DNA from 2 places in the Erwinia rhapontici genome. Region 2 is predicted to be linked to the other one. Evidence: predicted binding sites of a transcription regulator. Region 2 holds the regulator's gene; the other holds the start of a gene.
What was found. The regulator PurR, encoded in region 2, represses purine synthesis genes. The targets are predictions, from matches to a motif close to CANGCAAACGTTTGCNTG.
Positions count from the first base shown of each region.

Region 1 (5,646 bases), 1.1 Mb from region 2:
CGGCCTGCTGCTGCTGCGCCGTCTGACGTTGCGTAATCTTGCCTTTCGTCTGGCGGTGAACCGACTGCTGCGTCAGCCCTGGACCACACTCAGCCAGCTGGCGGCGTTTTCGCTGTCGTTTATGTTGCTGGCATTGCTGCTGGTGATGCGTGGCGATCTGCTGGATCGCTGGCAGCAGCAACTGCCGCCGGGCAGCCCGAATTACTTCCTGTTAAATATTACCGAGCCGCAGGTGCCACAGGTGCAGGCCTTCCTGCAACAGCATCAGGTGAAGGCGGAAACCTTCTATCCTGTAGCGCGAGTACGCCTGACCGGGATCAATCAGCAGCCTGCCGATCCGGCGCAGGATGAATCCCTTAACCGTGAGCTGAACCTGACCTGGCTGAAAGATCTGCCGGATCACAACCCGATGACGGCAGGGAGCTGGCCGCCAAAAAATGGGGAGGTCTCCATTGAACAGGAGCTGGCAAATCGTCTGGGCGTGAAGCTGGGGGATACGCTGACCTTTACCGGTGATACTCAGGAGTTCAGTGCAAAAATCAGCAGTATGCGCAAAGTCGACTGGGAAAGCCTGAAGCCGAATTTCTTCTTTATCTTCCCTCCGGGCGCGCTTGATGGACAGCCGCAAACGTGGCTGACCAGCTTCCGTATGGATAATGACAATGCCACGCTGGCACAGCTTAATCGTCAGTTCCCGACGCTCAGTCTGCTGGATATTGGCAGCATTCTGAAGCAGATAGGGCAGGTGCTGGCGCAGGTCAGCCAGGCGCTGGAGATTATGGTGATCCTGGTGACCGCCTGCGGCGTGCTGCTGTTACTGGCGCAAATCCAGGTGGGTATGCGTCAGCGACGTCAGGAGCTGGTGGTCTACCGTACGCTGGGTGCCAGTAAAAAACTGCTGCGCGGTACGTTGTGGTGCGAGTTTGCGCTACTTGGCGTGGTGTCTGGTGTTGCAGCGACTATTGGTGCCGAAGCGGCGCTGTGGGGGTTGCAACGCAAAGTGTTCGACTTCCCGTGGCAGCCTGATTTCGTGCTGTGGCTGGTACTGCCGCTGACCGGCGCGCTGCTGCTCTCATTGTGCGGCGGCTGGTTAGGCGTGCGCTTACTGAAAGGGAAAGCGCTGTTCAGAGGATATTACGCAGGATAGTGAAAGGAGGCCGGTGAAAGCCGGCCTGTTTACTGCGGACCTTAGTTATTATCCTCTTTGTCAGGGAATACAGGGCGAATAAGTTTCATCTCTACGCCAAGACGGATGGCATGCTTTGCGTTGTTAACGCCTAATTTTTTCACAGCGTTGGCAATATGATATTTCACTGTTGTCAGTTTCACCCCGGTAATAATCGCTATTTCTTGATAGGACTTCCCTACGCTGACCCAATATATGATCTCATTTTCACGATGAGAAAATATATTTCTGTTATTCATCTTTTCGAAATCACTGTCAATCTGTAGTTTCTGATACAGGTATGTTGTTTTCTCGTGGGTTAATATCAACAGAAGCTGAAGTTTACTTTTATTTTCCAGGACAATATCTTCGATGTCATTGTCATATTCATTTTCTGAAAAAAGCGAAAGCATAACCAGGTTGTTGTATTGATCGTGGAGAACAAAAGTGTAACCATTGATAATGTCATGATTTCGGGCCATGTCAAAAAAGCTGAGTGACTTGATGCCCTGACTGAGTAGGAAATTTTCATCCCATGAAAAAGGTGTAATGCGGTGTAATGCGGTGATGACAACCGGATCAATGAACTGAAAGTTGTTTTGTTTATAGATGCGGAACCATTCTTGTCGATTAGAAATAATAGAAACATCGGCAGGATTGCTTTTGCTCATGATCGCGTAAACATATTTTATTTTATTGAAGCTCGATAGCTCTTTTTCAATATGACGCTTTATAATGGAATTGATAGTGGTGTTGCTAAAGAAGTTATCACGCATATTCTACTCTCCCTGTACGATTATTCATCCTTAATCTATAGTAAAGACATTACCATGGCCGTTGTTATCTGGCTAATTTTTGCGTGGCAAAGAGTGAATATTTCATTAAATGTGGGGAATAAATAAGAATAAAGGGAACCCTGTAAACGGGTTCCCTGGTGTGGACAAAGTATGCGGCTAAAGACTGAAAAGGGACTAGATGTGTACTATTTTTTATAGCAGGGAGCATAGACCATAAGTGCCGAGAATGTAGCTGTACTTTAGTACAGTCAGGCACTCGCCATTTTCAGAATTTAGCATTCATTAATGGGGCAGGCGGCTGTAGGGGCTGACCTTCTGTTTCAGTCAGCCCGTAAGGCAAAGGGATTAATCCAGCTTCTCAACCGCCCAGGCAATCCCGCTGGCGTATTCTTCCGGCAGCAGCGGCACCAGCGCGTTCAGCCCATGGCTGAGGGCCTGTGGGCTGACGTCGGACAGATTCAGGTGGCCCACTTTACGCCCGGCACGCACTTCCTTCTCATACCAGTGCAGGTGCACCAGCGGCTGCTCCAGCCAGGCCAGATTGACGTCGGTGCCAATCAGGTTGACCATCACCGATGGCGTGCTGACGACAGGCGTTGGCAGTGGAAGGTCGAGAATAGCCCGCAGATGCAGCTCAAACTGGCTGATGGATGCGCCGTTCTGCGTCCAGTGACCGCTGTTGTGTACGCGTGGCGCCAGCTCGTTGATCAGCAAACCTTCCGGTACCACGAAACACTCCATCGCCATCACGCCAACGTAGTTCAGCTCGTTCATGATGGCGGAGAGCATACGCTCGGCCTGCTGCTGATGCTGCGCATCCACATCCGGCAATACTACGCTGGTGCGCAGAATACCGTCCTGATGCAGGTTGTGCGTCAGCGGATAGAACACCGTGCGGCCATCGTGGCCACGTGCGCCGACCAGCGACATTTCGCCAGAGAAGTTAATTCCCTGCTCAACAATACACTCGCCGTAGCAATCAGCAGGCAGTGATGCGGTTTCATCTGCACGCAGGCGCCACTGGCCGCGCCCGTCATAGCCGCCGGTGCGGCGCTTAACAATGGCAAGGGAACCGAGTGTGGTGAACACCTGCGCCCACTCATCTGCACTGGAGAGCAACTGCCACGGCGCGGTTGCCAGGCCCAGCCGGTCCAGCAGTTGCTTCTGGGTCAGACGGTCGGCCAGCAGCGGGAAGATATCGCGGTTCACAAAGGCGTTATGGCTGGCCAGTTCACGGGTTAATGCCGTTTCAGGCCAGCGCTCGATTTCGGCAGTGATCACGCTCTGCGCAATGGGCAGGGAGTCGGGTTCCGCATCCAGGCCCACCGGATAGACGGCAATGCCCAATGGCTCACCCGCCTGGCGCAGCATCCGTCCCAGCTGACCGTTACCTAATACACAGACCGGCTTCATGCATCCACCCGTGGGTCCGGGTTATTCAGCACTTCATCGGTCTGGGTCTGACGCCAGTGATTCAGGCGGCCTGCCAGTTCGGCATCATGCAGCGCGAGGATCTGTGCGGCCAGCAGGGCGGCATTGGCGGCACCGGCTTTGCCAATCGCCAGCGTGCCCACAGGAATGCCGCGTGGCATCTGCACAATAGAATACAGGCTGTCGACACCGCTCAGTGCGGCACTCTGCACGGGCACGCCCAGTACCGGAACCAGCGTTTTTGCTGCCAGCATACCCGGCAAGTGCGCCGCGCCGCCTGCACCTGCGATAATCACCTGATAGCCATTATCCGCTGCCTGTTCGGCAAAACTGAACAGTTTGTCCGGCGTGCGGTGTGCAGACACCACTTCGCAGTGAAACGGAACATCAAGGCTGGTGAGAATTTCCGCGGTAAATTGCATGGTTGCCCAGTCACTTTTGGAACCCATAACAATAGCAATGCGGGCCGGTGCGGCGTTGGATGACATGCGGGTCTGACTCCTGTGATTGTGATACTTCACCTGAATGGCGCTGTAGGCTTACCAGGTGGGAAGGGCACAGAGAATATCACGACTGAGCGGCAAGGAAAACGGTTGCGTGGCGCGAAATAGCGGCGGGTTTCGCCAGGTTTTTGAATCAGAACGGGAAGGAAATCAGGCTTATTTCATCGCTACTGACTTTGATCATCGAGCCTTCTTCATGCCAGGCCCCCAGAACCAGGCGTTCAGCCGCTTTCCCGTTGATCAGTAGAGGATGCACCGCAGGGCGATGAGTATGACCGTGGATCAGCCACTGCACCTGATGGCGGGCCATCACGTTCACAACAGCCTGGGGATTCACATCCATGATCGACTGGGATTTATTGCTGTTAGCTTCGCGGCTTCCGGCGCGCATTTTCAGCGCGATACGCTGGCGCACAAACAGGGGAAGGGCGAGGAACAGCGTCTGTAACCAACGTTGTTGTACTTTGGCACGAAAGCGCAGATAGCCTTCGTCATCAGTACACAGCGTGTCACCGTGCATGATCAGCACCTGTCTGCCATACAGATCCAGCACCTGCTCTTCCGGCAGCAGCGTCATACCGCAGGCTGTTGCAAAGCGCTTGCCCACCAGGAAGTCACGATTGCCGTGAATAAAGTAGCAAGGGATAGCCAACTGGCGCAGAGCCGTCGCGACCTCCGCATGCAGCGGATTCGGGTCGTCATCGCCAATCCAGGCTTCAAACAGGTCACCGAGAATGTACAGCGCATCAGCATGCTGTGCTTCACGGCGTAAAAAATGCAGAAAACCGGCAGTGATTGCCGGTTCTTCAGTACACAGATGGAGATCTGCGATAAACAGCGTGTGCGACATTATTAGCTGACGGTGACTTTCTGGATGATCACGTCGTCTTTTGGTACGTCCTGGTGCATGCCGCTGCGGCCGGTAGATACGGCTTTGATTTTCTCAACAACGTCCATACCTTCAACCACTTCAGCGAAAACGCAGTAACCGAAGCCCTGCAGGCTTTCATCACGGAAGTTCAGGAAGTCGTTGTCAGCCACGTTGATGAAGAACTGGGCAGTAGCAGAGTGTGGCGCCTGGGTACGAGCCATTGCCAGGGTGCCTTTGGTGTTCTTCAGGCCATTGCTGGCTTCGTTGCGGATCTCGTCTTTGGTGTCTTTCTGCTTCATGCCCGGTTCAAAACCACCGCCCTGGATCATAAAACCGTTGATCACACGGTGGAAGATGGTGTTGTCGTAAAAACCTTCGCTGCAATATTCAAGGAAGTTTTTAACGGTAGCCGGTGCTTTATCATCGAAAGTCTTGATGACGATATCGCCATGATTAGTCTGGAAAGTGACCATATTCTCATCCTGTCAGGGTTGGAGTATTTAACATTGGGCGCCGGAAGCTGAGACTCACGTCTGTTCCGTGCGACAGACGGCTCTTATATCACAAAATGTGATGGCTCGTCAGCCTCCCCCTTCATTCTTCACGTTGCAGATGCGTTGGCTGCATCCACTTACCCCGGTCACAAAGTTATCTATGTTCCCGGGGATAAGCGTCCTTGCCGCCTTCCTGCAACATGAATTATTTTGGGGGCTCACTCTCATTGGCATTAGCGTGGCGCTAACGTGAAGAATACGGCAGAATAAAGCATTAACTCTTCATCGCTAATCCCGCACACGCTAAAACGGAATGTCTCAATGCTAAAGATTTTCAATACCCTGAGTCGTCAAAAAGAGGAATTTAAACCTATCCATGCCGGTA
Region 1 is NZ_CP085627.1:1,172,794-1,178,439, forward strand. Features, by position in the region: gene ybbP (putative ABC transporter permease subunit YbbP) at 1-1,147, shown strand, start outside; gene LJN55_RS05520 (helix-turn-helix transcriptional regulator) at 1,189-1,941, opposite strand; gene purK (5-(carboxyamino)imidazole ribonucleotide synthase) at 2,308-3,375, opposite strand; gene purE (5-(carboxyamino)imidazole ribonucleotide mutase) at 3,372-3,881, opposite strand; gene lpxH (UDP-2,3-diacylglucosamine diphosphatase) at 4,030-4,746, opposite strand; gene ppiB (peptidylprolyl isomerase B) at 4,749-5,240, opposite strand; gene cysS (cysteine--tRNA ligase) at 5,583-5,646, shown strand, end outside.
Region 1: purE (5-(carboxyamino)imidazole ribonucleotide mutase) is a predicted target of PurR. The motif match lies at 3,976-3,993, and genes of this name have one in related genera.

Region 2 (5,646 bases):
CATGCCGCTCATGGCTACCTGATTCACCAGTTCCTTTCTCCGGCATCCAACCAGCGTGACGACCAGTACGGTGGCAGTATCGAAAATCGTACCCGCTTTGCGCTGGAAGTCGTGGATGCCGCCATTGCAGGCTGGAGTGCCGATCGCATCGGTATCCGTATTTCTCCGCTGGGGCCTTTCAACGGTCTGGATAACGGCGAAGATCAGGAAGAAGCCGCCCTGTACTTTATTGCTGAGCTGGCAAAACGCCAACTGGCCTACCTGCACATCTCTGAACCTGACTGGGCCGGTGGCAAGCCTTACACCCGTGAATTCCGTCAGGCCATCCGTGCTGTTTATCCTGGCGTCATTGTCGGCGCGGGCGGTTACACGGCAGAAAAAGCCGAAGCCCTTATCGGGCAAGGCCTGATTGATGCTGTTGCGTTTGGCCGCAGCTATATTGCCAACCCGGACCTGGTCGCGCGTCTGCAAAACGATGCTCCGCTGAACGAACCTAAGCCAGAAACTTTTTATGGCGGCGGTGCCGAAGGCTATACAGACTATCCGTTCCTCGGTTAATTTCCACAAGGGTTCGCACCCGATGGCATAATCGTTATACTGGTTTTTTTACGTCATCCATCGATGACGCCGATAAAAGAGGATGTTATGCGTTTACTTCACACCATGCTGCGCGTTGGCGATCTGCAACGCTCTGTTGATTTTTATACTAAAGTGCTGGGCATGCGCCTGCTGCGCACCAGTGAAAATACCGAATATAAATACACCCTCGCGTTTGTCGGCTACACCGAAGAGAGCGAAGGTGCTGTCATTGAGCTGACCTACAACTGGGGCGTGGATAAATACGACCTGGGCAATGCTTACGGACATATCGCACTGGGCGTGGATGATGTGGCCGCGACCTGCGATCGTATCCGCAACGATGGCGGGAACGTGACCCGTGAAGCCGGTCCGGTAAAAGGTGGCACCACCGTGATCGCGTTTGTTGAAGACCCGGATGGCTATAAAATTGAGCTGATCGAGAACAAACAAGCGGGTAATGGCCTCGGCCACTAAGTATTTCGGGTGCCTTTTAGGCACCCGCTTCCCCTCCCTGCTGCATCCCCCGACAAAATTTGCCATAATGCGCGCTGCCTTTTTTTCTCCTGTGAGATGCCGATGTCTGAATCGAATGAACTGAATACCCTTAGCAGCCGTTTTCGCGGTTTTTATCCAGTCGTTATTGATGTTGAAACCGCCGGTTTTGATGCCAAAACTAACGCATTACTGGAAATCGCAGCGGTGACGCTAAAGATGAATGACGATGGCTGGCTGGAGAAAGATGAGACGATCCATTTCCACGTAGAGCCTTTTGTCGGTTCAGTTCTGCAACCTGAAGCGCTGGCATTTAACGGTATCGACCCGGAGAATCCGCTGCGCGGTGCGGTCAGTGAACATGAAGCGTTGCATGCCATTTTCAAACTGGTGCGCAAGGGAATTAAGGAGAGCGGCTGTAGCCGGGCGATTATGGTGGCGCACAACGCCACATTCGATCTGAACTTCATGAATGCGGCTGCCGAACGCGCCAGCCTGAAGCGTAATCCTTTCCACCCATTCGTCACCTTTGACACCGCGGCACTCAGCGGGCTTGTACTGGGGCAAACCGTTCTGGCGAAGGCCTGTACCGCAGCTGGAATGCCTTTTGATAACGCCCAGGCACACTCCGCACTGTACGATACCCTGCAAACGGCCGATCTGTTCTGCGAACTGGTCAACCGCTGGAAACGTCTGGGAGGCTGGCCACTGCCGGTTGATGCAGAAAGTGACGACAGCGAAGAATAAAGCAACGTGCTGTAAACTCGAAAAAAAACCGGACCTCTCAGGGCCCGGTTTTTTTTATGCTGCCAATAAGCCTGCGTTACTCTGCGGCGTCAGACGGATATTTCTGCGCAGTTTCTTTAATCAACTGCTGCAGCTCGCCGCGCTGATACATCTCGATGATGATATCGCAGCCACCCACCAGCTCACCGTCTACCCACAGCTGTGGGAACGTTGGCCAGTTGGCATATTTTGGCATTTCTGCACGGATGTCCGGGTTCAGCAGAATATCAACGTACGCGAAGCGCTCGCCACAAGCAGATAACGCCTGAACAGCCTGAGCAGAGAAACCGCAGCTTGGCAGTTTAGGGGACCCTTTCATGTACAACAGAATAGGGTTTTCAGAGATCTGACGTTGAATTTTTTCAACAGTACTCATAAATATCTTCCTCAATACGATACATCGTGTGTAGGCTGGGCGCAGCCTGCTTATTGTAGCGATTCTGCCCTGGCGATGAAAATGACATTTTCACATGCGAGAGAGGTAAAAATGTGACTAATAGACAAAACAGGGAAACAAAATAACATTTTCTTATCATCACTGCTGCACCTGTTATGACTAACACTGGTTTTATTGCTGGGTTAACCACCTGATTGTGCTCAATATTACATCATTTTCTTGATCTGTATTATTGAAACAAAAAAGACCTTACCCTTTGTTAAGAAGTTAGATTAGAATTGGCCTAACCTTCTGCATACCGCAGAAATCTCTTTTTTTACCGCGTTGCTGCTTTTTTGTAGCGCACAAACTGTTAATGGGAACGATGCGTTTACTCATCACGCTCTTCATACTGGCTTTCACTCAGCTGTTCTTCAACATGGCGCACGCATCGCCACATGCCCCTATTAATGCAAAACAGCAAAAAGCCGAAAGCAATACTGCACGTGTAGATGACCGCCGTAAGCGCCGCCCGGTAAAAGCCACTTCGACCAAAAAAGTCAAAGAACCTGTCAGTAAGAAAGCCAAAGAAACCGCTAAAAAAGAACCCTCTAAATCAGCACGGCTTCTGCTGGCAAAAAAACTGAAAGAGAAAGAAAAGAAAAAAACCAGCGTGGCCCCGGTGCGTAATGCGAAGGTGGAGAAGAAAACACTGAGTAAAAAACTCGCGGCCAGCAAAAAAGCAGATAAAAAACATTATGGTCGTCAACGCGCAGGCAGCAAAGCCACTGACGATGATAACGATGCTCTGAACGCCCCGCTCAAACTCAGCAAAGCGCATCGCGCTCGCTACCAGAAAGCACGTGAGACGGCGATGAACAAGCTGATGGGCCAGCTCGGTAAACCTTATCAATGGGGCGGCACCTCTCCGAAAACCGGTTTCGACTGCAGTGGTCTGGTGTGGTATGCCTATAAAGACCTGGTGAAGTTCAAGATCCCACGCACGGCTAATGAAATGTACCATCTGCGTGATGCGGCTTCGATTAAGCGCGATCAGTTAGAGAAAGGTGATCTGGTCTTCTTCCGTATTAACGGACGTGGCACAGCAGATCATGTTGGCGTCTATCTGGGTGGAGGGAAATTTATTCAGTCTCCACGGACAGGTAAAGATATTCAGGTCAGTGCGTTGAGCGAAGATTACTGGCAGGAACATTACATCGGTGCGCGCCGTATGATGACGCCTAAAACGATTCGATAATGCGTGTGGGTTCGGGAAGAGTTTCCTCCTCCCGTGCAAGAATTAATGCATTACCGCCGTAAAACTAAACGCAATAATCATCAGCAGTGAACCCACAACGGTCAGCGCCGTCATTTTCATATCAGTGTTCATTCTCTCTCCTCAATAACCTTGTTATTAGTAAGCCAACAGATTTTCCCACAGTTACCCGTAAAAATCTCGTTTTCTGTGCGCAGCCTTGTTAGAATTCTTTATTCCGTTGCGCAACACCGTTGGCAACGTGTAAAAGTCAGCACTGCATGTCACTCTACGGACGATTTTACCCCTTCCCGACCCTTTGAGACAGCACCCAAAATAATTCTGGTCGGGAAGGAATGGCTGTACCCAGGCAAACGTTTAACCAATTAGTTATCAAGATGTTACGATAACACCAGGAGTACGATTTTCATGGCAACAATTAAGGATGTGGCAAAGCGCGCCGGTGTTTCAACCACCACTGTGTCTCACGTGATTAACAAAACGCGCTTTGTAGCCGAAGAGACGCGCGAAGCGGTATGGGTTGCAATCAAAGAATTGCATTATTCCCCCAGCGCCGTAGCCCGCAGTCTGAAGGTCAACCACACCAAAACCATTGGCCTTCTGGCAACATCCAGTGAAGCGCCCTATTTTGCAGAGATCATTGAAGCAATAGAAAACCGCTGCTTTGCCAAAGGCTATACGCTGATTTTGGGCAATGCGCACAACGACCTGCAAAAGCAACAGGCCTATCTGTCAATGATGGCGCAAAAACGCGTCGATGGGCTGCTGGTGATGTGTTCAGAATATCCTGACACGTTGATTTCTATGCTGGAAGATAACCGTAATATTCCGATGGTCGTCATGGATTGGGGCGAATCACGCGGTGATTTCACTGATACCGTGCTTGATAATGCTTTTGAGGGTGGTTACCTGGCGGGGCGCTACCTGATCGAACGCGGGCACCGCGATATCGGCGCGATCCCAGGCCAGCTTGAGCGTAATACAGGCGGTGGCCGCCATGCCGGATTCCTGAAGGCACTGGCAGAAGCGGGCATCACTTTGCGCGATGAATGGCTGGTGCAGGGCGATTTTGAACCTGAATCTGGCTATCGCGCCATGCAGCAAATTTTGTCGCAGAAGCAGCGCCCAACGGCCATTTTCTGTGGCGGTGATATTATGGCCATGGGCGCGATTTGCGCAGCAGATGAAATGGGGCTACGCGTACCGCAGGATATTTCAGTGATCGGTTATGATAACGTGCGCAACGCCCGCTACTTTACGCCCGCACTGACCACCGTCCACCAGCCAAAAGAGCGTCTGGGCGAAACCGCTTTTGATATGTTGCTGGACCGTATTACCAGCAAGCGCGAAGATCCGCAAACCATTGAAGTTCACCCTTCACTGATCGAGCGTCGTTCCGTTGCCGATGGTCCTTTCCGCGACTACCGCCGTTAATCACTCACCTGCCACTGGCCAGGATGTTCGCTTAACCACTCTGCATTCAGGGTTTCTGTGCTCCCCAGATAGTCCAGTAACCAACTTAGCGCCGGTGAGGCGCTTTGTTCCGACCAGCTGAGATAACAGGGACTGTCGGGAAACGGGGACGTCAGCGTCACTTCTCCTAACACGCCTTGTTGCAGCCAGGGCTGGGCAAAATGACCGGGTACCATCCCAACACACAGCCCGGCTCGCAGGCAGTCAAACGCACTTTCCCAGTCAGGCACCACCAGCCGTCGTTGATTATCTAATGTCCACGTGGTGCGTTTCGGCAAGGCACGTGAGGTATCTTCCAGCACCAGCGATGGCCACTCACGGATTAACGTCTCGCTTAACGGTCCCTCATGGCTCAGCAGAGGATGTGACGTTTTCACCACGCAGCGCCAGTTAAGACTTCCCATATCACGAAAAGCAAAACGTCCTCGTACCGGGATCGCCTGAGTCGCACCGATCGCAACATCGACGCGACCGTCAGCCAGCGCATCCCACACACCGTTGAACACTTCCGGCATGATATGCAGTTCCATATCCGGAAAATGCCGGTAGAAATCCACGACCAGCTGCCGGGTGCGTGCCGGGCGCACAATTCTGTCGACCGCGATATTGATTTGTCCCCGCCAGCCGTTAGCCACCTGTTGACAGCGTGTGCGAGTGGCGAGCA
Region 2 is NZ_CP085627.1:2,240,780-2,246,425, reverse strand. Features, by position in the region: gene nemA (alkene reductase) at 1-558, shown strand, start outside; gene gloA (lactoylglutathione lyase) at 646-1,053, shown strand; gene rnt (ribonuclease T) at 1,150-1,818, shown strand; gene LJN55_RS10575 (Grx4 family monothiol glutaredoxin) at 1,895-2,233, opposite strand; gene LJN55_RS10570 (C40 family peptidase) at 2,619-3,491, shown strand; gene cydH (cytochrome bd-I oxidase subunit CydH) at 3,534-3,623, opposite strand; gene purR (HTH-type transcriptional repressor PurR) at 3,918-4,943, shown strand; gene punR (DNA-binding transcriptional activator PunR) at 4,940-5,646, opposite strand, start outside.